One region of the Nonomuraea purpurea genome, then DNA from elsewhere that is predicted to be linked to it. Evidence: riboswitches for the same ligand, from Rfam matches in the RefSeq annotation. Region 1 holds a riboswitch; each other region holds the start of a gene.

Evidence for each region. A riboswitch is a leader RNA that binds a small molecule or an ion and turns the genes downstream of it on or off. The one in region 1 is predicted to bind cyclic di-AMP.
Region 2: it holds a riboswitch for cyclic di-AMP, as region 1 does, so the genes downstream of both, ACFOY2_RS16225 (CHAP domain-containing protein) here and ACFOY2_RS10790 (C40 family peptidase) in region 1, are expected to answer to the same signal.
Region 3: it holds a riboswitch for cyclic di-AMP, as region 1 does, so the genes downstream of both, ACFOY2_RS11585 (C40 family peptidase) here and ACFOY2_RS10790 (C40 family peptidase) in region 1, are expected to answer to the same signal.
Region 4: it holds a riboswitch for cyclic di-AMP, as region 1 does, so the genes downstream of both, ACFOY2_RS18600 (coiled-coil domain-containing protein) here and ACFOY2_RS10790 (C40 family peptidase) in region 1, are expected to answer to the same signal.

Annotation. Positions count from the first base shown of each region.
Region 1 is NZ_JBHSBI010000004.1:403,347-410,517, forward strand. Features, by position in the region: gene ACFOY2_RS10780 (M48 family metallopeptidase) at 1-1,235, opposite strand, end outside; gene ACFOY2_RS10785 (hypothetical protein) at 1,246-1,809, opposite strand; gene ACFOY2_RS10790 (C40 family peptidase) at 2,275-2,673, opposite strand; cyclic di-AMP (ydaO/yuaA leader) riboswitch at 2,873-3,037, opposite strand; gene ACFOY2_RS10795 (class I SAM-dependent methyltransferase) at 3,327-4,019, opposite strand; gene ACFOY2_RS10800 (LysR family transcriptional regulator) at 4,091-5,167, shown strand; gene ACFOY2_RS10805 (NYN domain-containing protein) at 5,402-6,724, opposite strand; gene ACFOY2_RS10810 (phosphotransferase family protein) at 6,869-7,171, shown strand, end outside.
Region 2 is NZ_JBHSBI010000007.1:185,163-192,333, reverse strand. Features, by position in the region: gene ACFOY2_RS16250 (polysialyltransferase family glycosyltransferase) at 1-262, shown strand, start outside; gene ACFOY2_RS16245 (DUF6716 putative glycosyltransferase) at 376-1,536, opposite strand; gene ACFOY2_RS16240 (hypothetical protein) at 1,539-2,483, opposite strand; gene ACFOY2_RS16235 (aldo/keto reductase) at 2,582-3,403, shown strand; gene ACFOY2_RS16230 (Gfo/Idh/MocA family protein) at 3,423-4,376, shown strand; cyclic di-AMP (ydaO/yuaA leader) riboswitch at 4,493-4,630, shown strand; gene ACFOY2_RS16225 (CHAP domain-containing protein) at 4,643-5,341, shown strand; gene ACFOY2_RS16220 (ABC transporter ATP-binding protein) at 5,468-6,337, opposite strand; gene ACFOY2_RS16215 (hypothetical protein) at 6,339-7,124, opposite strand; gene ACFOY2_RS16210 (hypothetical protein) at 7,121-7,171, opposite strand, start outside.
Region 3 is NZ_JBHSBI010000005.1:83,641-90,811, forward strand. Features, by position in the region: gene ACFOY2_RS11575 (class I SAM-dependent methyltransferase) at 289-1,104, opposite strand; gene ACFOY2_RS11580 (SSI family serine proteinase inhibitor) at 1,211-1,588, shown strand; gene ACFOY2_RS11585 (C40 family peptidase) at 1,698-2,252, opposite strand; cyclic di-AMP (ydaO/yuaA leader) riboswitch at 2,279-2,417, opposite strand; gene ACFOY2_RS11590 (3-isopropylmalate dehydrogenase) at 2,518-3,564, shown strand; gene ACFOY2_RS11595 (branched-chain amino acid aminotransferase) at 3,780-4,877, shown strand; gene ACFOY2_RS11600 (Uma2 family endonuclease) at 5,005-5,562, shown strand; gene gltX (glutamate--tRNA ligase) at 5,618-6,994, opposite strand; gene ACFOY2_RS11610 (fumarylacetoacetate hydrolase family protein) at 6,987-7,171, opposite strand, start outside.
Region 4 is NZ_JBHSBI010000008.1:356,124-363,294, forward strand. Features, by position in the region: gene ACFOY2_RS18590 (M50 family metallopeptidase) at 1-330, shown strand, start outside; gene ACFOY2_RS18595 (phosphotransferase family protein) at 337-1,272, opposite strand; gene ACFOY2_RS18600 (coiled-coil domain-containing protein) at 1,322-2,278, opposite strand; cyclic di-AMP (ydaO/yuaA leader) riboswitch at 2,284-2,427, opposite strand; gene galT (galactose-1-phosphate uridylyltransferase) at 2,496-3,575, opposite strand; gene ACFOY2_RS18610 (DeoR/GlpR family DNA-binding transcription regulator) at 3,572-4,351, opposite strand; gene ACFOY2_RS18615 (50S ribosomal protein bL37) at 4,494-4,571, shown strand; gene ACFOY2_RS18620 (TrpB-like pyridoxal phosphate-dependent enzyme) at 4,607-5,917, opposite strand; gene ACFOY2_RS18625 (uridine kinase) at 5,956-6,582, opposite strand; gene ACFOY2_RS18630 (C39 family peptidase) at 6,733-7,171, opposite strand, start outside.

The DNA of each region.
Region 1 (7,171 bases):
CGGCTGATCAGGTTCTGGGCGGGGCCCAGGAGGAGCGAGCCGAACGTCATCAGGCCCATGACCGCGCCGACCGCGCGGGGGTCGGTGATGGAGGTGACGCCGGTGCGCCGCCGTACCGCTCCGAACACCACGAACAGCGCGATCGCGCCGAACGCGGCGCCCAGGGCGCCGACGAGCGTGCCGTACAGGACGTCGTTGTCCTTGGCGTGGCCGAGCTCGTGGGCCACGACCAGCTCGACCTCCTGCTGCGGGGCCTTGAGCAGCGTGTCGTAGACGACGATGCGGCGCGTGGCGCCGAAGCCGGACACGTACGCGTTGAGCGCCGTCGTCCTGCGTGAGGCGTCGGCGACCAGCACGTCCTCGACCGGCACACCGTCACGTTCCGCCATGGCCAGCAGGTTCGTGCGCAGCGGGCCCTGCCGCATCGTGGTGAAGTCGTTGAACAGCGGCTCGAACACCACCGGGTAGATGAACGAGGTCGCCACCGTCAGCACGAACGCGCCGATCGCCGCCGGGATCCACCAGCGCCTGACCTTGCGGGCCAGCGCCACGAGCGCGAGCAGCATGACGGCGAGCAGGAACGCCTCCACGCCCAGGTTCTTCAGCCTGTCGCCGGTCCAGCTCCCCCAGTCCTGGATGGACAGGCCGTAGTCGCGCAGGATGGTCTCGAACCAGATGCCCAGCGGCCACCTGACCGCCTCGACGATCGCGGTGATGACGACGACGCCGAGCATCACCCGTACCCACCAGGGGCCTTTGAGGCGGCCCAGCACCTTCGCACCGAACGGGGTGGCCACCAGCAGGCCGGCGAAGATGATCGTGAGGCCCAGCGACAGGTAGCTCGGCAGGCTCGTGGCCGCGTCGAACGCCTGCGCCCTGGCGATCTGGGCGGCGGTGAAGTCGCGCGCCGGATCGGGCGGGCCCGACGCCAGCACCCTCCATGGGGTGGTGAAGCCCGCCACGGCCACGATGACCAGGCCGAGCAGCACCAGCGCGATCCCGGCCTGGCGCCGCAACCGGCTCTCGCCGCTGCCGTCGGCCGCCGGGCGGCCCTTGGCGTCCTCGCCGTCCTGGCCGTCGATCCGTTCCTCCACGCGCACACCGCCTTCCACGGCCGTCCCCGATCGAATCCCGTCATCCGGGTGTGTCATCGGAACGGTGGGTTCGTCGGCGGCCGTCGCGGCCTCGCCGTCACCCGCCTGCGACGCGTCGTCGGTGTCTCGCCGTTCGCTCATCTGCCTCCCCTTACCCGAGCTGCTCCCGCACGTAGTCGCGCCACCGTGCCGTCAGTGTGGCGACGGAGAGCCCCAGCGCGGCGAGTGCCTGATCTACGCCGACCGCCCTGGCATCACGGTAGAGCCTCACCAGGGTCCCCTCACCGAAGCGGTGAGCCAGGAAGCGACACGCCATCCATGCCTCCTGGTACGCCCGCGCGAGCCGCACGGGGTCACGCCCGTCAGCCGCAAAAGCAGCAGGTCCGGGCAATTCTCTCGGCAGCCGCCCGCTCCGCACCTCGGCGGCCAGCTCTGCGGCGGCCACCTTCACCGGCAACCCGGACTCGCGATAACCGACGTAGTCGGCCACCCCTTCGTAGAGCCAGACCGGAAGCCGTTCGGTGCCGGCCACGACATGGGTCAGCTCATGAGCGAGCACGACGTCCTTCCCGACGGAGCTGAGCCGGCCGAAGTACTCGGGCACGACGATCACCCGCCCGCCGTCGGCCACCGCGGCCAGCCCGTCGACCCGCCCCACCCCCGCCAGCCCTGCCGCCTCCTCGGCGGAGGCCGGAACCACGACGACCGCGCGCACGGGACCACCGAACACCGCGGCAACCCGCCGCCCGGCCAAATCGGCCCGCCGCGCCAAATCATCAAGCGAACCACGCCGCCGCCCAACGACAACGGAATTCCGGCCACGGACAACAACATGACCATCGCCCCGAAGACCACCCACTTCGGCAGGAAGAACCGGGGATTCAGGAATCGGGGAACCCGCGGGAACGACGAGAAGCAGGAGGCAGACCACCGCCGCTCGTCGACTCACCTGCTCGGACACGCTGCCCGATCGTAGTCGGCCCACGGTGGTGAACCACCTGAATGGCCGACATCCGCGGCGTGACGGCGGGCCATGCGTGCGGGTCAGACGGCGTCCCCCTGGAGGCCCTGAGGCACGTACGGGGGGTGGCGTGCCGTCGGCCTGCCGTACAAGAAGGAAAAGCTCTTGAAGAGAAGAAAAGCCCCACCCGAGCGGGGGAGAATGCTCGGGTGGGGGCCTTCAGACGCCTGGGCGGACGGCGCCGACGAAAGATGACTTGCGCCAGCCGCCCAATTTGTCGATGCGTACCCGTTCGCCCGTCCGCGGCGAATGGATCATTTTGCCCTTGCCAACGTACATGCCCACATGGCCGAGCCCGCTGAAGAACATCAGGTCGCCCGGGCGGAGGTTCCGCCAGGAGACCTTGGTTCTGATACGGGCGAACTGGCTGTTCGTCACGCGCGGGAGCTTCACTCCAGCCTTCTTCCAGGCGAACTGGACGAGACCGGAGCAATCAAACGAACCAGGTCCTGTGCCTCCGAAACGGTACGGATCACCGAGCTGGTCCTTGGCCACGGCGACGGCCTTGCGTGCCTTGACCTTCTGGCGAGCGATCTTGGCCGCCTTCTGCGCTGCCACCGTGGCCGTCCTCGAGGTGGTGGCGGTCTTGACCGCCCCCGCCGTCGAGGTTCCGGCCGAATCGCTCCTCGTCGCCGCCTGAGCCGTGGGGGCGTGGAGGACCAGACCTCCGGCCGCCACGGTCATGGTGAGCGCTACGCCGCTCAGGGCAAAGCGGGACAGACGGGGGTTCTGCAGGGTTTTAGACAGGATTTCTCCTCATGTCTTCCACGAACGCCTACCGGGTTAGCTGACGGATTCGGGCCTGGAAGTCGCCCTACGGCGCGGTGTTCGCGCCGATTCACCCCTGATCCCTGGGGAAATCGGGATCGCTGGGTCCCCGGCTCCGTGCCTCCTGGCTGCACGGATTCGGCAGGTCAGCCCGCTGATCGAGGGTGCTACTCCTGGGATGTTCAGCGGGTGACCGGCGGATCTTTATCTGTCTCGCATCGGGGGACCGATGCCGGCTCGCGGCGTCATGGCTTGTCGCCGCGACGCCAGAAGCTACGCCGACGGGTCACGAATCGGCAAAGCGGGACACGTCTTGTCAAGATCAGATAAAGGGTGGAGTCAGATGGGAAATCCCTGCTGGAGCCCCAGGCTCCGTTATGGAAATGTGACCCTACTCACACTTCCGCCAGAGGGGGCATGTCAGGTCCTTTTTGCCCCTTTTGTCACACTTGTCGCGCCACCAACCTGAACCCCGTGGGCGGGAGCGTTCCCGAGGCGATTCGCCCGCGTTCGATGCGCCAGAGGCCGTTCACAAGCTCAGTGCTGCCATTTGTCAGCTTTCCCGCGATATATCGCGACAAGTACGGTTCTCGCCGTAGGTCTGCTCCTTCGAACCGATCCTTGATCGCGGCCAGCATGTCGGCGGCCGGAGTGTGATCCACGTGCGCCTCCCGCCACCGGGCGACGGGGTCGTCCACGGCCTCGCCAGGAAAATCCGCCAGTCCGGCGGCGGCCAGCAACGATCCCACATCGTAGAACCACGCGGCCGCCGCCGAGTCCGCCCAGTCCCACGCGAACTCGTCCACCGCCAGCGTCCCACCCCTCTTGAGCAGGGCGGACACGCCTTCCAGCACGGCGTCCAGCGGGTGCATGTGATGCAGTGACAGCGACATGACGATCGCGTCGAAAGGCGCGTCATAGTAGTGGGCAAGATCGGCCTGCCGTGCGGGCACCCCCGCCGCCCTGGCCGCCTCCACCGCCTGCGCCGAGACGTCGATCGCCGTCACGTCATGGCCGCGTCTCAGCAGCTCGGCGGCCAGTTCGCCGCGCCCGCACCCGGCGTCGAGCACCCGCAGCGGCCCGCCGGGCAGAGCCTCGTCCAGCCAGGCGGACTGGTGGTTGTCCATCGTCTCCATGCGATCGAGGATGGCCGGATGGAGGTATGAGCACCACTGCGGGTTCGGCATGCCATCCATAAGCTGAACGCATGCTTGAAGTGTGGTCTTTGAGGGTGTTGGTGGAAGTGGGGCGGCTGGGGTCGTTCTCGGCCGCGGCGCAGGAACTGTCGATGACGCAGCCGGCCGTCTCACGCCAGATCGCCGCACTGGAGCGGCACACCGGCGTGCGGCTGTTCGAACGGCTGCCGCGCGGCGTGCGGCCCACGGACGCCGGCACGGCCGCGCTGGAGCAGGCCGGGGAGGTGCTGCGGGGGATGCGGCTGTTCGAGACCCGGCTGCGGGCCTTCGCCACGGCCTCGGCCGGGCGGGTCCGGGTCTCGGCCTTCCCCAGCGCGGCCACCCGCTACCTCCCCGAGCGCTTCCGCGCCTTCACCGCCCGCCATCCCGCGGTGGAACTGTCGCTGAGGGTGTGGTCCGGGGAGCACGACCCGTGCGCGGCCGTCCTGGACGGAGAGGTCGACGTGGCACTCCTGACCTCCTGGGACGTGGCGGGGGCAGGAGCCGTCACGCTGACACCGCTGTGCGAGGACGAACTCTTCGTGGCGCTGCCGGCCGGACACCACCTGGCCGGCGAAAACAGGACGGCCGAAAGGGACAGGGCGGCCGAAGGGAATTCGCCGGCGGGGGAAGATCCGGTGACCGACGATGCCCTGGGCCCAATGGCCGGAGGGCACTCGGTGGCGGGAGAAGACCAAGCGGCCCAGCGAAACCCGGGAGCGGGAAAGGACCCGGAGGTCGTCAGGGACCGGCCGGTGGGAGGGGATCGGGTGCGGCTGCGGGATCTCGCGGGGGACCCGTGGATCGACGGCACCCACCCGGACTGCCTCGGCCCCATTTCGGCGCTCACGGGAGCGTTGGGAGGTCCGCCCAGGATCAGCCACGTCTGCGATGACTGGACCGGGCGTCAGGGTCTGGTGGCCGCAGGGGTTGGGGTGATGCTCTATCCGTCGATCGCGGGCGTCTCAACCGTCCGGCCGGACATCCGCCTCCTGCGTCCCTCCCCTCCGCTCCCGCCTCGCCGCATCCTCGCCGCCACCTTCCCCGCCGACAGCCGCCCACCTGCCGTCTCCGCCTTCCTGACCTTCTTGACACCTCCGGCAACCTGACCCCACACCCAGCCCGCTCTGAAACGCCCTGCCGCAAGCGCTCCGCCGCACGCCGGCCCGGCATCCGAAAACGCGGGACCGTCCGTAGCGCTACCGATCGTGGCGAAGGACCTAAAGGCCAGCCGAAAAGCCGTCGGCCCCATGGTGGGAAGCCCAGGTCGTAGGGGTGACCGAAAAGCCGAGTGGGGGCAACCGAAAGAGAGCGTCAGGGGTAAAACCCCCTCAGAGCAATTCCTAGGCCCTGCCGAGCCTGCGCAACAGCAGGCCGGACGGAACGGGTCTGGCTCCCATCCGCCGTACGGACTCGGCCACCTCGCGATCGGACGACACCACCGCGATGGCCCTGCCGGGCGGCTCAGCCCTGACGAGCTGCCGGATGAGGTCGTCGGCTATCTCCCCCGGCTCGCTGAACAGCACCCGCACCCCGCGGGGCGCCACCACCTGCACCGGGGCGTTCAGTTCGGCGCCGTCGAACACCACGGTCACCTCGACCCTGGTCTGCGCCACCAGCCCACCGAGCCCGGTCATCAGCCGGGTGCGCTGGTCGGCCAGCGTGAGCGTGCCGTAGCCGGTCTTGGTGACGTTGTAGCCGTCGATGATCAGGTGGACCTGCGGCAGCGCGAGGAGCTGGTCGAGGAGCTGCGGGTCGTCGTCGGCGAGCGCTCGCGCGGGCACCCCGCGCACGCCCGGCCGTTCGCCGGTGACCGCGGCGACCGAGTCGGCAGGGCGGCTGATCATCGTGGGGAGGGCAAGCTCTCTGCGCAGCCCCGCGGAGGCGTCCTGCAGCGCGTCGAGCAGCACCCTGATGCGGGCGTCCTCGATGCTCCTGCCCTCGCGGGCGGCCTGGCGCGAGGCCTGGAGCTGTTTCTCCACATCGGCCAGCCGCTCACGCAGCCGCCGCAGCTCGGCCTCCCCCGCGCTGCCCGCGGCCGAGGCGGCCGAACGGGCCTCGTCGGCGGTGCGCTCCATCTCCTCGGCACGCCGGGCCGCGGCCTTGGCGCGTTCGCGGGCCTCGTGGAGCTTGCGGCGAAGGTCGGAGTTCTCGGCTCGGGCGGTCTTGATCTGCTCCCGCAGCCGCTCGCCCTCCTCCTTGGCGGCGTTCTTCTGCGCGGCGAGCTGTTCGCGCAGCCGAGTCACCACCTCCTCGCGCTCGGACCCCTCGGCGGCGACCGCCGACTGCTCCAGGTCCATACGGGCCGCCTCGATCATCTCGGCCCAGCCCGGCGGCCTGGTGAGGTAGGCGGCCGCGGCCACGAGGACGGGGTCGGCTGCCGGGGGGACGTTCCCCTCGGCCAGCGACGCGACCAGCTCGGGCCATCCGGCGGCCACCGACTCGGCGACCAGTTCGCGAAATTTCTTGTCGTTCTCGAGTTGGGCGGCGATCGGCGCGCTGCCGAGTTTGGCCCGTTTGCGCGGGTCGAACTTGGCGATGCCGCGCAGTGGCGGCGGCACGGAGACAGCGGGCATCGTCCCGAGGACCTGGGCGGCCAGGTCGACGACGTTGAGCCGCACCTGTTCAGGAAGCGGGCGAGACAGGCCTTCACCCGCTGAACTCATCCCACTTGTCCCTTCGTGACATGCCCTTTCAGACAAGGGTACGGCTGTCGCGTACCTGACCGTAACGGCCGCCTGGAACTAGACAAGCGCTTGCTCGGCGATATACGACTGTGCCGGGGCACGCGTTCACCCGGGAGGCCCACCGTGACGGACGAACTGCGCACCTCCACCCGCGACCTCGTAGAACTGCGGGAAAGGCTGACCGCCTGGCTCAGCGGCAGGGTCGGCGAGCCCGCTGAGGTGTCCGAAGTGCGCAGGCCGTCCGCCAACGGGTTGTCAAGCGAGACACTGTTTTTCACCGCCACGTGGAGTGACGGGAGAACGCGCTGCGTAGCAAGGCTCGCACCTGCGGCGGAAGCGGTTCCGGTGTTTCCGTCCTACGATCTGCGGACACAGTTCGAGACCATGCGGCTGGCCAGGGAAAAAGCTGGGATCCCAGCGCCCAGG
Region 2 (7,171 bases), on a different contig from region 1:
GATCCCGGTCACCATCGTCGACGCGCACCTGCCCCGCCTGACGGCCGAGGGTGTGATCGAACGGCCGCCGTCGGAGGATCTGCCCGAGCTGGTGCGGGCGGTGGGCTACTGCATGCAGGCCGACACGTATCCGGACCTGCGGCCTGACAGCATCACCTTCGATCGGCGCTACTTCAAGCGCAAGCGCCTGGAGACGCTGGGCTTCATCGACAAGCCGACCGCCCTGACCCGGCTCCGCCGCAAAATCCGCTCCGCCATCTGACCCCGTGCCCTCGGCCACCCCGAGGGCACCCTCCGCCCCAAGCGTCCCGACTTCTCCGGCGCCACCACCTGAACGGCCGGTCACCCCCGCAGGGGTGGCCGGCCGTTCAGGTGTCAGCCCAAAGCTTTGAGGTAGCGGCGCATGCGGCGTTTGGCGCGGTAGCCCGCGCGCAGCATCGACGGGTGGACCTCGACCCGGAGCCGGGCCCGCCGCCGGGCGGCCACGTGTTCCGGCCCGTCGAGCAGGGATTTGGCGGGCGTCCCCGGCCGGTCGCGCACCAGCCCCGCCATCAGCGCCGCCCAGTCGTTGCGTTCCACCGGGTGGAAGTAGTTGGCCGCGCACCAGACGGCCGACGCCGCGCGGAAGTCGCCCTCGGCGAGGTCGTCCAGGGTGCCCAGCAGGTCGCTGCCCTCGAACACCAGGTTGATCATCTCGGCGCTCACGCCGAAGTCGCTCAGCACCAGCGACGGCACGTCCAGCGCGATCGCCTCCAGCGCCGCCGTCGAGCTGACGGTGACGAACCCGGCCGCCCGTGCGAGCTGGTCGTGCATCGACCCGGCCTCGAAGGCGAGCCTGCCCGGCTCCCCCATCTCCCGCCACAGCCGCTGGAAGTGGTGGCGTTCGTTGTGCGTCTGCCGCTCGTCCTCCAGGGCCCGCAGCTTGACCACCACGTCGAGGTCGGGCCGGCGGCGGGCCAGGTCGGCCAGCGACAGCAGGATGCGCTCGCGCTGTTCGCGCTCGCGCGGCACCTTGGCCTGGGTGGCGAAGACGACCCGGTTCCCGCCGTGGGAGACGGCCTTCGGGCGCAGGAACGGCAGCCTGGCCAGGCCGACCTTCCCTCCCCCGCCGAGTTCGGAGGCGATGCGGGAGAACTCCTCCACCTCACGCTCGCTGTGCACCACAAACAGGTCGCATCCGCTGCGGAACAGCCACGCCTTCTCGGTCGCCGGCACCGAGATGCCCGGCAGCCCGCTGACGAACACCGGCCGCGGCTTCAGGCCCGCGAACACGTCGGCCACCAGCACGTCCACGACCGGGCCCGTGCAGGCCAGGAGGATCACGTCGGGCTGCGTGCGCTCGGCCGCCCGCCGCACCGAGCGGGCCGACATCACCGGCGGCGGCTCCCGGTCGCCGACGGCGGCGGCGATCTGCTCGGGCGAGGGCGCGATCGGGGTGCGCACCACCACCAGGTCGGTCACGCAACCTTCTGGCAGGTCGCCGAGCAGGCAGGACGCCCACTTCAAGTACGAGTCGGAGTCGGCGACGGCCAACACTTTCAACCGGATACTCCAGTCAGATGCGAGCGAAGGGCGGGAGCCGCCCTGCTTGTCCACCAGTCATCGGGAACGTCCACGGGCTCGACGGCGACACCGCGCGGGCTGAGCAGCACCCGCAGCGAGGTGATCGCGGTGGAGGGGAGGCTGATCACGCGCCGGCCGGCGTCGAGGCCGCGCAGGGTCAGCTCGGCGGGCACGCCCGCGTCGTGGACGGTGATGCCGGGCTGTTCCCGGATCAGCGCCACGTCCACGGGGTCCTCGCGGCGGTGCGGGTAGTAGGCCAGCGGCTCCCGGGCGGCCAGGTCGGTCAGCCAGCGCAGGTAGCGGTCGCGGTGCACCAGGCCGTTGCGCACGAGGGAGGTGCCCAGGACGACCGTGCGCTCGGAGGGGCCCTCGGCGCTGGGCGGCTGGGCGCGCAGCCAGGCGAAGTCGTGGCGGACGAGGTCGACGCCGACGCGGCGCACGGCGTCCTCGAGCTCCTGGCTGACCTGCAGGGCGGTGAAGACCGACACCTTGCTCAGGCGCAGCCGCAGCGCGGCGGCCACGCCCAGCGCGGCGCGCGCCTTGGCCGGTGTGGCGCGGGCGCGCAGCAGCGGCCGGAACGGCCCGGCGGCCAGCAGTTCCAGCAGCCGGATCGTGGCCAGCCCGTCGTCCACGATGACGATGCGGCCGGGGCTGGAGATCAGCCAGCGCAGCTGCACCTTGCCGGAGAACGCGTCTCCGACGGCCTGCACGCTCCGGGGCATGCGCTCGCGCGGTTCGGCCAGCTCAAGCCCGTCGGGCAGCCCGAGCGAGCGCAGCTCGCGGCGGGTGGCCTTCAGCGGCCGCAGGCCCGCGCGCGGCACGACGGTCGTCTCGGGTCCCAGCAGTCCGGCATGGTGAGCCTCGACGGCGCACAGCATCTGGAGCGGGGACTCCACCCAGGCCGACGCCTGTTCGACCACTCGTTGCCCTCCCAGCCAGGTGATGGCCCGTTCATGACCGCTTCAAGCTAGCCCCGCCGCCTTACGCCCTCAGAAACGCTGCGTGAACAATGGAAGGTATGAATTCGCTGTTGCTCAACACCGATGGCGTGCAGATCCCGCAGCTCGGCTACGGAGTCTGGCAGATCCCCGCCGACGAGACGGAACAGGCCGTACGGACCGCACTGACGGTGGGTTACCGGCACGTGGACACGGCCGCCGCCTACGGCAACGAGGAGGGCGTCGGACGGGCCGTGCGCGCCGCGGAGCGGCCTCGTCACAAACTGTTCGTCACGACCAAGCTGTGGAACGCCGACCACGACCGCGCGGAGGCCGCCTTCGAGGAGAGCCTGTCCAGGCTGGGCCTCGATTACATAGATCTTTTCCTCATCCACTGGCCCGTGCCGCAGCAGGACAAGTACGTGCGGGCGTGGAAGGCGCTGGAGAAGATCTACCGAAGCGGGCGGGCCAAGGCCATCGGCACCGCGAACTTCACCGTCCCGGCCCTGATCAGACTGATGGATGAGACCGACATCACACCGTCCATCAACCAGATCGAGCTCCATCCGTACCTGCAGCAGCGGGAGATGCGGCGCTTCCACGAGGCCAACGGCATCCTGACCGAGGCGTGGAGCCCGCTCGGGCACGGCAAGGGGCTGCTGGCGGACCCGGCGCTGGCGGTGCTGTCGGACAAGCACGGCAAGACGCCCGCGCAGATCGTGCTCCGCTGGCACCTGCAGCTCGGCAACGTCGTCATTCCCAAGTCCGTGACGCCGGCGCGGATCGCCGAGAACTTCGACGTGTTCGACTTCGTCCTCGACCACGAGGACCTGGCCGCCATCGGCGCGATGAACAAGGGACTGCGCACCGGGCCCGACCCCGAGACGTTCAACATGACCTGATGGGGCTACGATCTCCCTGGTGCGGGATTTCACGTGGGGAATAGCGGCGACAGGCACCATCGCGCGGACCGTGGGCGCGGCCATCGTGGCGGAGCCGGGCATGCGGGTGGCTGCCGTCGGCTCCAGGAACCTGGGCCGGGCGCAGGACCTGGCGGCGAGGCTGGGCGCTGAGTCGGCGTACGACTCCTATGAGCGGCTGTGCGCCGATCCGGCCGTGGACGCGATCTACGTGGCGACCCCGCACGCCCAGCACCTGCAGGTCGCCGAGGCGGCCATCGCCGCGGGCAAGGCCGTGTTGTGCGAGAAGCCGCTGGCCGCCACCGTGGACGACGCGGAGAAGATGGTGCGCCTGGCGCGCGAGGCGGGCGTGTTCCTGATGGAAGCCATGTGGATGCGGTTCAATCCGCTCATTCAGATGGTGGCGGCCGATCCGCGTTTCGGGGAGATCCGCTCGATCCATGCCAGTTTCGGCTTCGCCCGTCCCTACGATCCCGTGCACCGGCTGTGGGCGCCCGAGCTGGGCGGCGGGGCCCTGCTGGACCTGGGGATCTACCCGTTCGGCCTGGCCCAGCTCCTCCTGGGCATGCCCTCCGGCCTGCGGGTCACCGGGGCTTTGGCGCCCAACGGGGTGGATGCGGAGGCGGGCGGGGTGCTGCTCTACCCGGGCGGCAGGAAGGCTCTGGTGGAAACCTCGTTGCTCGGGAATTACCCCAACGATGCCAGTGTTGTGGGTACCGAGATGCGCGCGGACATTCTGGCCCCGTTCTGGGCCCCGCAGCGGATTCTCCTCACCGGGCCGTCCATGGAGCCGGAGGAGCATGTGCTCGATCCGGCCGACAACGGATACGCCGGGGAGCTCCGCGAGGTCCGTGACGCGACTGCCGACGGCCGGACGGAAAGCTCGATCATGCCGCTGGATGAATCCCTTGCCATGATGGAGCTGCTGGCCGAGGCGCGCAGGCAACTTGCCTGAGCTGGGCTTTATGGACTTGTAATCCTCTTGCCTCATGTATTACTTTGTGGGCATCTCGTGATAAATGTCCGGTTTGTCCGGCAATGTCCAACCATCGCGTGACACATCGCAGGATCGTCCTGTGACCGCTGAATCCGCCCCTGGGCGGAACCGGGGACCCATGTCCTTTGGGGTGAATCGGCACTCCGGTGCCGTAGGGCAGCTTCCACGCCCGAACCCGTCAGCTAACCCGGTAAGCGGCATGGAAGCAAGGAGTAACCCCCTCGATGGCCAAGCATCTGTTCAACGTCTCGAAGAGCAACATCGCTCGCGCCGCGATCGGCGCGACCATCGCCGCCTCCGCCCTGGTCGGACACGCTGTGACGGCCGACGCGGACTCTGCCACCGGCGTAGCCGCGGCCACCGGCGCCCGGCACCCCGACACCGCCCTCGCCGCCCACGAGGCAGGCGCCAAGTCGGAAACCAAGATCAACGTCACCGCCGACCAGGTTCTGGCGCTCGCCAAGGCCCAGGTCGGCACCTCGGAGAACGCCTACGGCGGCGGCACCCCGTACCAGAAGTGGTACGCCGCCTCGGAGCGGGCCGCCGAGACCATCGCCCGTGACGGCGGCAGCCGCGCCGGGTACCTGAATGCCGCCTGGTGCTCGATGTTCATCTCCTGGGTCGGCGACCAGACCGGCGCCCGCCCGCAGATCGGCTGGGACGCCTGGACCGTCGCCCACGCCAAGTGGTTCGCCGGCAACCACCGCTTCGGCGACGCGCCCAAGCCCGGCGCCGTGGTGTTCTTCTCCTGGAGCGGCAGCAAGAGCCTCGACGACATCCAGCACGTCGGATTCGTCGAGAAGGACAACAAGAACGGCACCATCTCCACGGTCGAGGGCAACACCGGCAACGGCAAGGTCGAGGAGCGGGTCCGTCCGAAGTGGCAGGTCGTCGGCTACGGCTACCCCGAGTACCGCGCCTGACCTCCCGCGGTCGGCTGACGGAACGAGCGCGCGTCCCCCGCACGGGGCGCGCGCTCTTTCGTATCCGGAAATATCCAACCATGGACGTCCTTCCGGGCCGGGCCGCGACCTTCCGGGCCGGGCGGGTCAGCGGGTGGTGCCGTCCATGAGGGCCAGGTAGCCGTCCTCCAGGGTCGGCTCCGCGGGCAGGGCGTCCGGGGCCGGGGGCGTGGCGGCCACCACGCGGTAACGCATGCCCGCCCCCTCCGGCAGCATCGACACGACCCGCCCGGCGGCCGGCGCCGCCCCCGGCGTGGTGACCGTCCACACCCGGCCGTCGGCGCGGGCGAGCAGCTCGCTCACCGTCCCCCGGAACGCCAGCCGTCCCTTCGCCAGCACCGCCAGCGACTGGCACGTCTGCGCCACGTCGTCCACGATGTGCGTGCTCAGCAGGACCGTACGATCTCCCGCCAGCCTCGACAGCAACATCCGGAACCGGATCCGCTCCTCCGGATCGAGCCCGGTCGTCGGCTCGTCCACGACCAGCAGCCGCGGATCGGCCAGCAGCGCCTGCGCGATGCCGACCCGCCGCAACATCCCCCCGGAGAACCCCTTCAGCTTGCGGTCGGCCACCTCCGACAGCGCCACCACCTCCAGCAGTTCGCTGATCCTGCGCCGTCGCGCCGAGCGCTCGTGCAGCCCCTTGAGCAGCGCGATGTAGTCCAGGAACCGCCGCGCGGTCAGGTCCGGGTAAACACCGAGGTCCTGGGGCAGGTAGCCGAGCGTCCGCTGCACGGCCAGCCGACCGTCGGCGGTCGCCAGGTCGTGGCCGCCGATGACCACCCGGCCCGAGGTCGGCTTCAGCAGCCCGGCCAGGATGCGCATGAACGTGGTCTTGCCCGCGCCGTTCGAGCCCAGCAGGCCGTACATGCCGGTCGGGATCTCCAGGGTCAGGCCGTCCAGCGCGCGGACGCCGCCCTTGTAGATCTTGGTCAGGCCGGAGACGTCGATGCGCATGTCAGGACTCGCTTCTGGAGGCGTGGAGACAGAGGAGGAACAGCATGACCGCCGAGAGCGCGATCATCACGCCGATCCACAAAACGGCGGTGCCCGGGGAGGACGCGGGGCGCAGGAAGTCGAACACGGCGGGCGGGCCGGGACCGTAGTCGACCGTGGGCGGAGCCAGCAGCCCATTTCTGACGTAGTCACCGGTCGCGTCGAAGATCGTTTGCGAGATGGTCGGCATCATTCCCTTGGGGATGAGGTTGCCCCAGAACCAGTACGCGACGAACAGCACCCGGAAGACCATCGGCGGCACCAGCAGCGGCCCCGCGAACGCCAGCGCGCCCAGGAAGGCCAGCCCCGGCACGATCGAGGCCGTGAAGTTCAGCGTCGCCCACCACAGCGCCGACGGCTGCCCCTCCATGACCACGAAGAGCAGCGCCCGCCCGAAGTAGGCCACCGCGAACGGCACCGCCGTGGCCGCGCACGCGCCCGCGTACGCGCCCATCAGGCGCGCCGTGGAGTTCGTCGGAGTCGCGGCCAGGATCGGCTCCACTCGCAGCACCCGATCGCGTACCGGCCGGTCGGCCAGCATGCAACCGTAGACGAGGGGCAGCAGGCTCGTCAGGAGCCGCGCCGCGGTGGCCATCCCCTGCCACGGCTCCTGTCCATCGTCGTAGCCCATATCCAGCGTCCAGAACGGCGGCATGGCCGCGGTGACCGCGAAGGCCAGGCCGTACATGATCCACAACGACCGGCGGCGCACCTGCATGCCGAACGCGTACCGGAACGTGGCGATCACTCGGCGCCCCCCAGCAGCCACCACGCCGCCGTGCCGCGCAGGGCCAC
Region 3 (7,171 bases), on a different contig from region 1:
CATTACCTGCCGCGGCGGGGCCTGTTAGGGGCAGGTCGACGACCCGTCGCGGTGAGCGGCGTGTGTCGGCCACTAAGTCCCTTTCGTCCGGGTCCGTGATCCGGACCGCGAGTGCAGGCCCGGTCGGGTTCGCGACCGGGATCCGACGTCCCCCGATGGAACACATCCGCGAAACGAGATGAGCCACATGTACGAGATGTATGCCTGGAACCGTGCCGAGGACCACGAGGACGAGGCCGCCGAGGCGTTGCAGATGGCGCTGGACCGCAGGGACAACGGCGGCGCGCCTCAGAACTCCAGCCGGTAGATCACGGCCGTCCGCTTCAAGCTCGGGAGCAGTTCGGCGAGCCAGAACATGATGCGGTACGGGAGCGACAACGTGCCGAACCCGGCCGCGTCGAACGCGCTCAGCGCCGACACGCAGCGCAGCTTCGGATGGATCGCCAGCAGGTCGGCCGGGCCGTCGATGGCCCAGTGCATCGTGGCCCCGGCCCTGCGCACGGGTCCGTTGAACCTCTGTAGCCGCAGCCCCAGCGTGCTGAGCGCGTCGAAGACGAACTGGCCGCAGGGGAAGCGGTCCACGATCGTCCGCAGCAGCCGGGCGCCCTCGGCCGGATCGAGGTAGTAGAACAGGCCCTCGGCGACGACCAGCGCCGGAGCGTCGTCGGGGATCTGGTCCAGCCAGGCCAGGTCGGTGACCGACGAGCCGATCATCGTGTAGCCGGGCGGCCTCGGGAACAGGCGGGCACGCAGGTCGATGACCTCGGGGTAGTCCACGTCGTACCAGCGCACGCTGGGCGGCACGGCCATCCGGTGGTAGCGGGTGTCGAGCCCGCAGCCCAGGTGGAGCACGACGGCCTCCGGGTGCTCCGCCAGGTACTCGGCGGCCCAGTCGTCGACGGAATGCGCCCTGAGCGCGACGGCCGGGGCGATGGCGGGGCCGATGCCCGTCTTGGAGAAGTCGTAGTCGATGCGGTCGATCGTCTCGGCGGCCAGTTTGTCGCCGAGGATCGGGTGACGGGATCGTGCGTCGAGCGCCCTGCCGTACAGGGTGGCGAGCAGGGTGGCTTTCTCCCCCGTCAGGTGCACTTTCTGCTGCCCCATACCACCACGCTACGTCTGCGGCCGAGGGTAGGGACACCTCACCGTCCGGATACGCAGAGCATTGGTAGCGTCACGATCTGTATCCGATCGTCGAGGAGGCCCCCGCATGCCCCTGATCCAGCGCGCCGTCGCCGTCCCTGCCTTCGCGGCCGCCCTGTTCGTCACGGCCGCCCCCGCCCATGCCGAGATCGGGCAGCTGGAGATCACGCGGTACGACGTCCGCTCGGGGGAGAAGCAGCAGTGGTACCTCGCCTGCGATCCGGACGGCGGCACCCACCCTGATCCCGTCGGCGCCTGTGACCGGCTGCGCGGGAGCGACGCCGACCTGGAGCGGCTCCGGTTCGGGCCGGCGCCGTGCCCGAAGATCTACGATCCGGTCGAGGTCGAGATCGTGGGCTACTGGAACGAGGAGCCCCGGCGCTTCCGTCACCGATACCCGAACCCCTGTTCTGTCCGCTACCAGGCGGCTCCTGTCGTGCTGTAGGCGTCCCGGCCCGCGGTGTCCGCGTCGGGCTCCCCGGCATGGGAGGGGGGAGTCGTCCGCACGCCGTGGAAAGACGCGAACACCGCGGGCCGGGAGATGAGGGCTCACCTCAAAGGGTGGCGACGGGCATGGACGGGGCAGGGGTGAGGCTCTGCTTGATCGAGAGCCGCACGCCCTTGGGATCGGGCCGGACGGCGCCGACGAAGGCGTCTCTGCGCCAGTTCGACAGCCGTTCTTCCTTGACCACGTCGCCGGAATGCGGCGCGTGCACCATGAAGCCGGGCTTGGAGATCATCCCGACGTGGCCCAGATTGCTGAAGAACACCAGGTCGCCCGGCTTGAGGTTCTTCCAGGAGATCTTCCTGTCGAACGCGGCGTACTGGTCGTTGGTGACGCGGGGCAGTTCGATCCCCGCGGCTTCGTAAGCTCGGAGCATGAGCCCCGAGCAGTCGTAGCCACTGTCGCTCGCTCCGCCCCAGACGTACGGGATCCCGCGTTTGTCCATGGCGAACTTGAGGGCGATCTTCCAGGCGGGCTTGTTCTGCTTGTCCTGGATGCGCTTGAGCTTAGGGCCGGTCAGAGTGATGTCGGCGCCGTCCTGGGGATCGGCGGCCGCGTGCGCGGGGGTGACCAGAGCGAAGAGCCCTGCTGTGCCCGCCGCCACGAGAATGGCGATGCGAGACAGTGAACTGATCCTTCCACGTGGCCTACCGGGTTAGCTGACGGGCTCGGGCCTGGAAGTAGCCCTACGGCTTGCGCCGATTCGCCCCAGGGGAAAGGTGGGTCCCCGGCTCCACACAGGGCTGTGTGGATTAGGCTGGCTCGGACTCTAACGAAACGGTCAAAGCGTGGCAAATCTGTTAAAACCGGGCGTCCGGACAATGAGATGATGTGTTCGTCAGTCGAGACGAGCCGGTAAGGTACCGCCCATGGACTCGCGTAACATCCGCCTGGCCGTCATCCCCGGGGACGGGATCGGCACTGAGGTCGTAGCCGAAGGACTCAAGGTCCTGGAGGCCGTCGGCACGAAGATCGAGCCCACTCACTACGACCTGGGCGCCGCACGCTACCACCGCACCGGCGAGACGCTGCCCGACGCGGTCCTCGAGGAGCTGCGCGGCTACGACGCGATCCTGCTCGGCGCCGTGGGCGACCCCAGCGTGCCGCCGGGCGTCCTCGAGCGCGACCTCCTGCTCCGCCTGCGTTTCGAGTTCGACCACTACGTCAACCTGCGGCCGGTCAAGCTGTTCCCCGGCGTGGAGACCCCGCTGGCCGACACGCCCGCCGAGGACATCGACATGATCGTCGTCCGCGAGGGCACCGAGGGCCTCTACGCGGGCACCGGCGGCGTCATGCGGCGCGGCACGCCGCACGAGATCGCCACCCAGGAGTCGCTCAACACCGCCTACGGCGTCGAGCGCGTGGTGCGTTACGCCTTCCAGAAGGCCCAGTCGCGGCCCCGCAAGAAGCTCACGCTCGTCCACAAGACCAACGTCCTGACCTACGCGGGCGACCTGTGGCAGCGCACGGTCAACCGGGTGGCGCAGGAGTTCCCCGAGGTCACGACCGACTACTGCCACATCGACGCGGCCTCGATGTTCTTCGTGAGCCAGCCTGAGCGCTTCGACGTGGTCGTCACCGACAACCTGTTCGGCGACATCATCACCGACCTCGGCGCGGCCATCGCCGGCGGCATCGGCCTGGCGGCCAGCGGCAACATCAACCCCGAACGCACCTCGCCGAGCATGTTCGAGCCGGTGCACGGCAGCGCCCCCGACATCGCCGGGCAGGGCAAGGCCGACCCCACCGCCACCATCCTGTCCGTCGCCATGCTCCTCGACCACCTGGGCCTGCACGATGCGTCGGCCAAGGTCGAGCAGGCGGTCGCCGACGACATCCTGGAGCGGCTGACCGGCTGGGCCGGCCGCACGACCCATGAGATCGGCGACGACATCACCGCGCGAGTATCCGGCTAGGACCGCCTAGCCCCGATCAGCGCCTGGCGGTCCGAGGAGGACTGCCAGGCGCTTTTTCGCGTCTACACGGGCGAACCCCGCCAAGGGCCGCTAGCCATCCCATATGGCGAGACAATAGGAAGTACGGACTGCCCTCAGCCGCCGTCAGGCATCGTGAATCCGCAGATCCAGCAGTTTCGGTAGATTTCGCAGAAGTCGCAGAGAGAAGGACCGCCATGACCATCGCTCAGAAGCTCAGCTTCGACGTGCAGCTATCCGACCACGCTCGCACCGCGGCCGAGCGGGAGCAGGTACTGGCGAACCCCGGCTTCGGCCAAACCTTCACCGACCACATGGTCTCGATCGACTACACCGAGGGCGCGGGCTGGCACGACGCCAGGCTCATGCCGTACGGGCCGCTCTCGCTCGACCCGGCCACCTCGGTCTTCCACTACGCGCAGGAGTTGTTCGAGGGGCTCAAGGCCTACCGCCAGACCACGGGCTCGATCGTGACCTTCCGCCCCTACGCCAACGCCGCCCGCTTCAACCGCTCCGCCGTCCGCATGGCCATGCCCGAGCTGCCCGAAGAGGCGTTCGTCGAGTCGCTCGAACTGCTGGTGGAGACCGACAGGGAATGGGTGCCCACGACCGAGGGCCACAGTCTCTACCTGCGCCCGTTCATGATCGCCACCCAGGCGGGGCTCGGGGTCAACTACCCGTCCAAGAGCTACAAGTACCTGGTCATCGCCTCCCCGGCGGGCTCGTACTTCACCGGCGGCATCAAGCCCGTCTCGGTCTGGCTGTCCACCGAGTACACCCGCGCCGCCCCTGGCGGCACCGGCTTCGCCAAGTGCGGAGGCAACTACGCCGCCGCGTTCGTGGCGCAGCGCCAGGCCGTCGAGAACGGCTGCGACCAGGTGGTGTGGCTGGACGCCCACGAGCACCGCTACGTCGAGGAAATGGGCGGGATGAACCTGTTCTTCGTCTTCGGCGACAAGCTCGTCACCCCCGCGCTGACCGGGACCCTCCTGCCCGGCATCACCCGCGAATCCATCCTGGAACTCGCCGGCGACCTGGGCCTGGAGACCGAGGAGCGCCTCATCACGGTCGACGAGTGGCAGGCGGGCTGTGAGTCCGGCGAGCTCACCGAGGTCTTCGCCTGCGGAACGGCGGCCGTGGTCACCCCGGTCGGCTCGGTCAAGGGCGCCGACCGCTCCTGGACCGTCGCCGACGGCACCTCGGGCCCGGTGACGATGCGGGTGCGGGAGGAGCTGGTGGGCATCCAGTACGGCGTCCGCCCCGACCCCCACGACTGGATCCACAAGATCGTCTGATCTGCCCGCCCCCTGTGCCGTTCCTCCCGGCATGGGGGGCGTGAAAATCCGTCGCCGATAAAGCCTCCCCTGTCACAACCCTCGCGCATTACCCTGGGTAACATCACGACTACCCGAGGACGGCGGCATGGTCAGGCCCCTGGAAGAGCGTTTCCGCACGGTCCGCGATTTGTTCCCCGAATTCCGGGTGGAAACCCGGAGAGGGCGGCTCCTGGTGAACGAGTCGGGTACCTGGCAGCACAACACGATTCTTTTTCAGCTGCTTTTCCAGCTCGTCGGCCCGGTGGCCGCGCGAGGCTGGGAAATCTGGCCCAACATCACCGTCTACCTGGGCCAACACGCCGACCGCTACGTGCCCGACCTCACCGTCGTCCCCGAGACTCCGCGCATGGAGGAGGACCACACCGTCCACGGAGATTCGACGCTGCTGCTCGTGAGCGTCGTTTCCGCGAGCAGCTTCTACGACGATTACTTCGTCAAGCCCGGCGATTACTCCCCGAACGGGGTCCCGTTTTATCTGGTGATCGATCCGTTCCGGCGCGAGGTCAAACTCTTCAGCGAGCCGGGAGGCAAGGAATACGGGCGGGAAACGGTCGCGATGGGCGGCGAGCCGCTCACCCTCCCCGACCCGTGGAACCTCGCCCTCGACACCGGAAAACTGCTTTACGGGGACGACGGCGCGTGAGGGCCCCGACGCCACGACGCGCCGGCTGCCGGGGCCACGATCAGCCTGCTGCGGGTCAGGGTTTCTGGAGGCGTTCGAGGGCCGAGCGCAGACGCTCCTTGGCGCGATCGCGCCCCAGCACCTCGATCGACTCGAACAGCGGCAGCCCCACCGTACGGCCGGTGACCGCGACCCGGACCGGCGCCTGGGCCTTGCCGAGCTTGAGCCCGTGGGCCACCCCGACCTCCTCCAGCGCCTGCTTGAGCGACTCGGGGTCCCAGCTCACCGCCTTCAGCCGGTCGAGGTAGTCGGTGAGGATCTCCACCGGGGAGTTCTTCATCGCCTTGTCCCACGACGCCTGATCGAACACCGGCTCCTCAAGGAAGAGGAAGTCGACGTTCTGCCGGATCTCCGACAACACCGTGATGCGGGTCTGGGCGAGCGCGGCGACCTTGCTGAACAGCTCGCGATCCCAGGAATCGTCGAGGTAGGACGTGCAGCGCGCCTCGAACGTCTCCAGCGGCAGCGCCCGGATGTACTCGCCGTTGAACGCGCGCAACTTCTTCTCGTCGAAGAAAGCGTTGGACGGGTTGACGTCCTCAAGGCTGAAGCGCTCCACCATCTCCGACCACGGCATGATCTCGCGGTCGTCACCGGGGCCCCAGCCGAGCAGCATGAGGTAGTTGACCATGGCCTCGGGCAGGTAGCCCTCGGCGCGGTAGTCCTCGAGCGCCACCTTGTCGCGTCGCTTGGACAACTTCTTGCGCTGCTCGTTGACGATCACCGGCAGGTGGGCCCAGACCGGCGGGGTCGCGCCCAGCGCGGGCCACAACAGCTCCTGCCTGGCCGCGTTGGGCAGGTGCTCCTCGCCCCTGGCGACGTGGGTGACGCCCTGGGTGATGTCGTCGACGGCGTTGGCCAGCACGTAGAGGGGCGAGCCGTCGCTACGCGCGATGACGAAGTCTTCCTGCGCGTTGTTGGGGAACTCCACCCGGCCCCGGACCAGGTCGTCGACCACGGTGACGCCTTCGTCGGGCGTGCGGAAGCGAACCGCGCCGGCCGTGAGGCCACGCTCGCGGCAGTGGCCGTCGTAGCCCTTGTCCTTCGAGCCCGTGCGCTCCTGCACCTGCTCACGGGTGCAGTCGCAGTAGTAGGCCTTGCCGTCGGCGAGCAGCTTGGCCACGGCCTCGCGGTGCTGCGGCTCGTAGGCCGACTGGAAGTAGGGCCCCTCGAACACCGGGTTGGTGCCGTTGATGCCGATCCAGTCGAGCGCCGAGATGATGCCCTCGGTCCACTCAGGACGGTTGCGCGTGGCGTCGGTGTCCTCGATGCGCAGGATGAACCGGCCCCCGGCGCGTTCGGCCACGGCCCAGTTGAACAGCGCGGCGCGGGCGCTGCCCACGTGGAACATGCCAGTAGGGGACGGGGCGAACCGGACCCGTACGTCAGTCACGGGAGACCACCTTGTTCGTGAGTGTGCCGATGCCTTCGATGCCGACGCTGACCTCGTCGCCGATCTCCAGCGGGCCGACGCCGGCCGGTGTGCCGGTGAGGATCACGTCGCCGGGGATCAGGGTCATGACCGCGCTGACGTACGCGACCAGCGCGGGGATGTCGTTGATGAGCTGGC
Region 4 (7,171 bases), on a different contig from region 1:
GGCCGCATGGGCGGCGAGATTCTCTCCTCCGACCTGTTGTCGGACGAGCAGAAGATCGCCTTCTTCGTCAACCTGCTGGCCGGCTTCAACCTGGCGATCGGCATGTTCAACCTGATCCCGCTGCTGCCGATGGACGGCGGCCACGTCGCCGGCGGGCTGTGGGAGGGCGTCAAGCGGGCCTACGCCAAGGTGATGCGGCGGCCTGAGCCCAGGTACGTGGACATCGCCAAGGTGCTGCCGCTGACGTACGTGGTCGCCATCGTGATGGTGATCATGGCCGGCCTGCTCGTCTACGCCGACCTGATCAACCCCCTCACCCTGACCGGCTGAGCGGCGTCAGGACGAGCTGCGCTTGAGAAGGGTCACGCACCAGCGGAAGTGACCGTCGCCGCCGTCTGAGGAGAACAAGTCGTAGGTGGCCAGGGCATAGGCCGTCTGGTACAGCGCCAGCGTTTCCTGGGAGTAGCGCAGCTCGGCGGCGAAGAGGCGGGTAAGGGCCGCGACGTGCTCTTCGGCGTAAGGCCCGTACATGTCCCAGACGGCAGCCGTGATGGCGGCCTCGAAGGCAGGGTCGCCGGCGGTGGTGAAGAAGCCGAAGTCGAGGACGGCGACAGGGCGGCCGGCGTCGTCGACATGGACGTTCGGCGGGACGAGATCCCCGTGGACGACGGTGACGGACGTGTCAGGCAGTGCCTTGAGAGCCTGAACAGCCCGTACGACCTTTGCGTCAAGGTCCGGGACATGGGCGGCGAGCAGGTCGCCGTGCCGGTGGGCCGCGCGTTCGACGACGGCGGCCAGGGCGTCGGGGAAGCGGGTGTGACCCCGCCAAAGTGGCCGGTCGTCGCCTTGGACCTTGAGGCGTCGCATGGCTTCGGTGCCCGGGATGGTGGCAAGGGCGCGCAGGACCGTGAGGAGCGCATCAGTCTCTCCAGAGGTCAGGTCGCGGCCGGGCGGTCGCACCGCTGAGTCCGGCCGCAGTGGCGACCCGGTCAATTCCCGCTCATAGGTGACGACGGTGCCCTCATGCTCCTCAACCATCAGGATCTCTGGCGTGGAGAAGGGCAACGGGTGGCGAGCGATGTCCGCATAGACCTGACGTGTCAGGTTGAGGTCCTCTGGCGGTCTTCCGTCCCATACTTTGGCGATCACTCCCTCGCCGAGCCAGTAGACGGCACCTTCGACACCGGCGGCCAGTGGCCGGGCGGCGTGGTAGCCGCGGTGCGCGAAGTACTGAAGCCAGTCGGCGGTGTGCCTTTGCCGGTAGTCGACCATGGGATGAGTACACCCGTTCTGGTCCGCCCGCGCACGCGGCCCTGCGCTGTCACTGCATCGAGATGTGCACGTGGTCGAAGTGGTTCTCGGTGACGCTGCCGCGATCCGACATCCCCTCCCAGCCCGAGCCCTGGTTGATGCGCTGTCTCCAGATCACGTACTTGACGCCCAGCTTGTCCTTGTTCTTGATCGCCCAGTCCGCGATGCGGTCGCCCAGGGCGTTGTTGATGGCCGACGGCATCGAGCCGCCCGTGCTCATCATGAAGTCGCAGGCCCGTCCGAGCGGATGCTCGCCGCTGGCGCCGGCTCGGAAACAGCCCACGTCGAACGGCAGCGCGAAGTTCTTGCCGACCTGTTCCTTCATGATGCGCGTACGGGAGGTGATGTTGTCGGAACCCGAGGGGAGTTCGGGCGTCCAACTGCCGTTGGACTTGCGGCCCGTGCCGAACGGCACCAGGTCCTGGAGCTTGTTCTGGATGTCCTTGATGACGTCCTTGGCCTCGTCGCGCTGGCGGGCGACCTCGGCCGCGTCCCCGCCGATCTTGGTGGCGAGCGCGGCGGCCTCGTCGGATGCCCGCTTCTTGTCGTCGCGCGCCTTGGCCACGCTCTGAACCAGGGCCTGCTGCTCGGCGGTCAACTGGCTCATCAGGGCGGCGCCGGGGGCGTTCTGGGCCATCAGGAAGCTGGGGATCGAGCGCTCCTCGTTCTGGTAGCTCATCCTGGCGAGCTCGGCGACGCGCTGCTCGGCCGTGGCCAGCGTCTGGTCGGCGGTGGTCAGGCGCTGCTTGGCCGTCTTGGCGGCCTCCCGCGCCTGGGCCAGCTCGACGCGCTTGAGGTTGTACTTCTCGATGAGCTTGTCGACCTTGCCGTTGAGCTGCTTGAGCTGGGTGCGCAGCTCGGCTTCCGACGGTTTGGGGGCGGCCGACGCCACGCCCGCCGGGAGGACGGCGATGGCGGTGGCGGTGATGAGGCCGATGGCAAGGTTCGCGGGGGACGAAGCCGCCACGTGGTGATTCCTCTCCCTCTGCCGACCGGGTTAGCTGACGGGTTCGGGCGGGGAGCTGCGATTTTCCCTACCACGTATGTGGATTCACCCCAGGTGCGATGGGTCCCCGGTTCCCGGGTGACGCGCCCGGGATTAGGCCTGCAACGGCAGTTGCGGCCGGTGCATATTGGGATGTTAGTGGTAGATCACGGGTAATGCGACCTTAAGGAGAAATCTATTAGTGATCAATCTGTGATCGGAGCATGCTCGCGGCCTCCTCCGGCAGCACGTCGTTGACGAAGGCGCCCATCGCCGACTCCGAGCCCGCCAGGAACTTGAGCTTGTTCGGCGCCCGCCTGACGCTGAACAGCTCCAGGTGCAGATAGGCCAGGTCACGGTCCTGACGCACGGGCGCCTGGTGCCAGGCCGCGATGTAGGGCATCACGAGCCCGAACAGCCCGTCGAAGGCCCGCAGCACCGAGGTGTACAGCGGTGCGAACGCGGCACGTTCCGCCTCCGACAACGCCGCCAGATCGGGCACCTGCCGGTGCGGATAGAGGTGCACCTCGAACGGCCAGCGCGCCGCGGCGGGCACGAACGCCGTCCACAGCTCGTTGGCGGCCACCACCCGCGTCCCCGCGGCACGCTCGGCCGCCAGCACGTCGGCGAACAGGTTGCCCGGCCCCTTGTGACGGGCGGCGGCGCCGAGCTGGAGCTTGGTGCGCGGCGTGACGTACGGGTAGGCGTAGATCTGGCCGTGGGGGTGGGCCAGCGTGATGCCGATCTCCTCGCCCCGGTTCTCGAAGCAGAACACCTGCTCCACGCCCTCCACCCCGGACAGCTCGGCCGTGCGGTCGGCCCACGCCTCCATCACCAGCTCGACCTGGGCGTCGGAGAGCCGGGAGAAGGACGAGGAGTGGTCGGAGGTAAAGCAGACCACCTCGCACCGCCCCACTCCCGGGCGGACCTCACTCAGCCCGCCCACATCCTGATAAGTCCCCAAATTTCCGGAAAAAGAGGGGAAGCGGTTCTCGAACACCACCACGTCGTAGTCGTACGCCGGGATCTCCGTCGACCTCGTCTCCGACGACGGGCACAGCGGGCATTCGGCGGCCGTGCCCGTCGGCAGGAACGTCCGCGTCTGCCGGTGCCCCGCCATCGCGATCCACTCCTCGGTCAGCGGGTCGTAGCGCAGCTCGGAGGCCACCGGCCGGGGACCGAGCGCCCGCCGGTCGATCGCGCTCCTGCCGGCGTCGTCCCGCCGGTCGAAGTAGATCAGCTCTCGGCCGTCGGCCAGGTGGGTGATGGTGCGCTTCAAGGCGAGCCCTCCGCGATGATCAGTTCGCCGGCCCGTTCGGCCAGGTCGGTACGTGCGTTCTCGGGCAGCCCCGCGTCGCTGATGACCACGTCGGCCTCGCTCAGCTCGGCGATGGTGCTGATGCCGACCGTGTTCCACTTTGTGTGGTCGGCGGGGATGACCAGCCGGTGGGCCGCCGCCACCAACTCTCTGTCGGTCTCTGACTCCAGCAGGTTGGGCGTGGTGAACCCGGCCCGCACGCTCATCCCGTGCACCCCCAGGAAGAGCGTGTCCACGTGCAGGCGGCGGATCGCGGCCACGGCCACCGGGCCGACCAGCGCGTCGGAGGGCGTGCGCACGCCGCCGGTCAGCACGACCGTGCGGTCGGCGCGCGGGTTGCGGTGGAAGACCTCGGCGACGGGGATCGAGTTGGTGATCACGGTGAGCTCGGGCACGCCGATCAGGTGGTGGGCCAGCGCCCACGTCGTGGTGCCCGCGGACAGCGCCACCGCCGTGCCGGGGCGGACCAGCCGGGCCGCCTGCCGGGCGATGGCCTCCTTCTCCTGCTGCTGGCGGGCGGATTTGGCGGCGAAGCCGGGCTCTTCCGTGGAGCCGGGGCCTAGGGCGGTCGCGCCTCCGTGTACCTTCTCCAGCAGCCCACGCTCGGCCAGGACCTCGAGGTCGCGGCGGATGGTCATGTCGGAGACGCCCAGTTCGCGGACGAGATCGGCCACCCGGACGCCGCCGCTGCTGCGCACGCGTTCGAGGATCGTCTGCTGACGCTGCTGTGCGAGCACGCCCGCTCCTTCCAACAGATTCCACCAAATTATGACATGAATTTGTTGGGGAATGTTAGTTCGCGCGGCCTGCTTGCCTGGTCGCCGCAGGCGCGAGACGTTGAGAGTGTCGGACGAGACCCGATCACTCGGAGGCGAGCTTATGGCCAGGCGCGCACGCAAGGGCAAGGCACGCAAGAAGAAGAAGGCGAACCACGGTAAGCGCCCCACCGCACGTTGACGGGTGGCCGCCCGCCCGGCGGCCACCCCGACGCCTCACCCCGGCAGCTCGGTGAGCGCCTGGTCGATGCGCTCCTGCGGAAGCGTGTAGTCCTCCAGCCGCCCCGACAGGTAGCGGTCGTAGGCGGCCAGATCGAAATGACCGTGGCCGCACAGCGCGGTCAGGATCACCTTCTCCTCGCCGCTCTCCTTGCAGCGCAGGGCCTCGGCGATGGTCTCGGCCAGCGCGTGCGTGGGCTCGGGCGCCGGGACGATGCCCTCCGTCCGCGCGAAGCGCACACCGGCCTCGAAACACTCGTTCTGGGAGCGGGTGACGGCCTCGAACAGGCCCAGCTCGTACATGTGCGACAACAACGGCGACATGCCGTGATAGCGCAGCCCGCCCGCGTGGATCGGATCCGGCACGAACGAGTGCCCCAGCGTGTGCATCTTGAGCAGCGGCGTGAGCCCGGCCGTGTCGCCGAAGTCGTAGGCGTAGGTGCCGCGCGTGAACGACGGGCAGGCCGCGGGCTCGACCGCGCGGAACACCGTCCCGATGCGCCCCGCCAGCTTCTCGCGCAGGAACGGGAAGGCGAGGCCGGCGAAGTTCGAGCCGCCGCCCGTACAGCCGATGACCAGGTCGGGCAGCTCGGGGAGCTGCTCGAGTGCCTCCTCGCCGATCACGGTCTGGTGCATGAGCACATGATTGAGCACCGAGCCGAGCGCGTAGCGGGCCTCAGGCGTGGCCGCGGCCACCTCGACCGCCTCGCTGATCGCGAGGCCCAGGCTGCCCGGCGAGTCCGGGTCGTCGGCCAGCGCCTTGTTGCCCGGGCCGGTCACGGGGGAGGGGCTGGGGTGCACGGTGGCGCCGTACACCTGCATGAGCGAGCGCCGGTACGGCTTCTGGTCGTAGGAGGCGCGGACCATCCAGACCTGGCACTCCAGATCGAACTGGGAGCAGGCGAACGCCAGCGCCGACCCCCACTGCCCCGCCCCGGTCTCCGTGGTGAGCAGCCGCACACCCTCCCTGGCGTTGTAGAACGCCTGCGGCACGGCCGTGTTCGGCTTGTGCGAGCCGGCGGGCGAGACGCCCTCGTACTTGTAGTAGATCCTGGCCGGGGTGCCGAGTGAGCGTTCGAGCCTGCGCGCCCTGATCAGCGGCGTCGGCCGCCAGAGCCGGTAGACGTCGAGCACCTCCCGCGGGATCTCCACGAACCGCTCACCGCTCACCTCCTGCCCGATCAGCTCCATCGGGAAGAGCGGCGCCAGGTCGTCGGGTCCGATGGGTTGCCGCGTGCCCGGGTGCAGCGGCGGAGGGGGCGCAGCGGGCAGATCGGGAACGATGTTGTACCAGTTGCTGGGGATCATCGCTTCAGTCTGCGCCGATTACGGCCCGTGTTCCAGCATCACGTGACGAGCACCGCGAGCCGGTCCGGATGATCGGCCCTGACCACGACGTCGGCCGCCTCCTGCGGCAGGGCCTCCCGCTCGTAGCGCTCATAGGCGGGCAGCCGCCAGCTCTCCCGCTCGGGCGTCCCACGCCGCAGCGCCCCCGCCGACAGCCACACGTGCACGCTCACCTCGAAGACCAGCCCCTGCCCCAGCAGCAGCGTCCCGTCCAGCAGCAACACCCCGCCCCGAGGCAACTCCTGGTACGGCAGCCGGAACGCCCGGTCGATCCCGCTGTCCCAGAGTTTCGGCAGCACCTGCCCAGAACCGCCCGCCTCCAGCGGCTCCAGCACCTCCCTGCGCAGCGCCCGCACGTCCAGCCAGTCCTCGTAGAAGGCGTCGGGGTCGGTTCTGCCGTGCTCCAGCCGCAGGGACGCCGGCCGCAGATAGTCGCCCGCCGACACCCGGAGCACGGGTCGCCCGCGCAGCCTGAGCGGGGCTACCAGGTCGTCCGCCAGCGCCTCGGGGCGCGCGGCCGGCGCGCCGTCCACCGCCACCCGGACCCAGCCGTCCGGCGGGCGCCCGGAGATCCGCTCGGTCAGTTCCTCGACGAGGACGTCATGGGAGATCGGTCGCGCACGCATCGCCGTCCAGCTTACGAATCAGGAGATCGGCGCATCCGCCCGCGTCGGCGAGGGCTCCCGTAACCGCAGGTCAGCGGCATTGCGTAGAACGCAAAGGGCGCAACGACGGCCAATCGTTGCGCCCCATGCTTTTGATCACTCCTGGGCCGTCTACCTGCTGATGTCGAGATAGCCGATCGGGTCGGCCGCCTTGCTCAGCGTCTTCACCGAGACCGTGTGGTTGCCGTTGGTGCGGTTGTTGGCCGGATCCCACACGGTGACCGTGCGCTTGGCTTTGTCGTACCCGCGCACGGTGACCATGTGGATGTTCGGCGCGCCCGCCCCGTTTGTGTACGGCATGAGGTCGGCGTCCACGATGATGGCGGTCGCCCGCTTCAGCACGCCCACGTCATAAGCGATGTTGTTCAGCAGGGCCCCGGGGTCCTTGGTCTTGCCCCAGGCCATGGTGAGGCCCTTGTCGTTGACGTAGGAGTTGAAGACCAGCCGGATGTTCTTGCTCGGCGTGCCCTTCTTGTCGTCGGTCACCATCTGCTTGGCCAACTGCTCCTGGGTGCGGCTGTAGCCGTAGGTCCGCAGGATGGCGCTCATC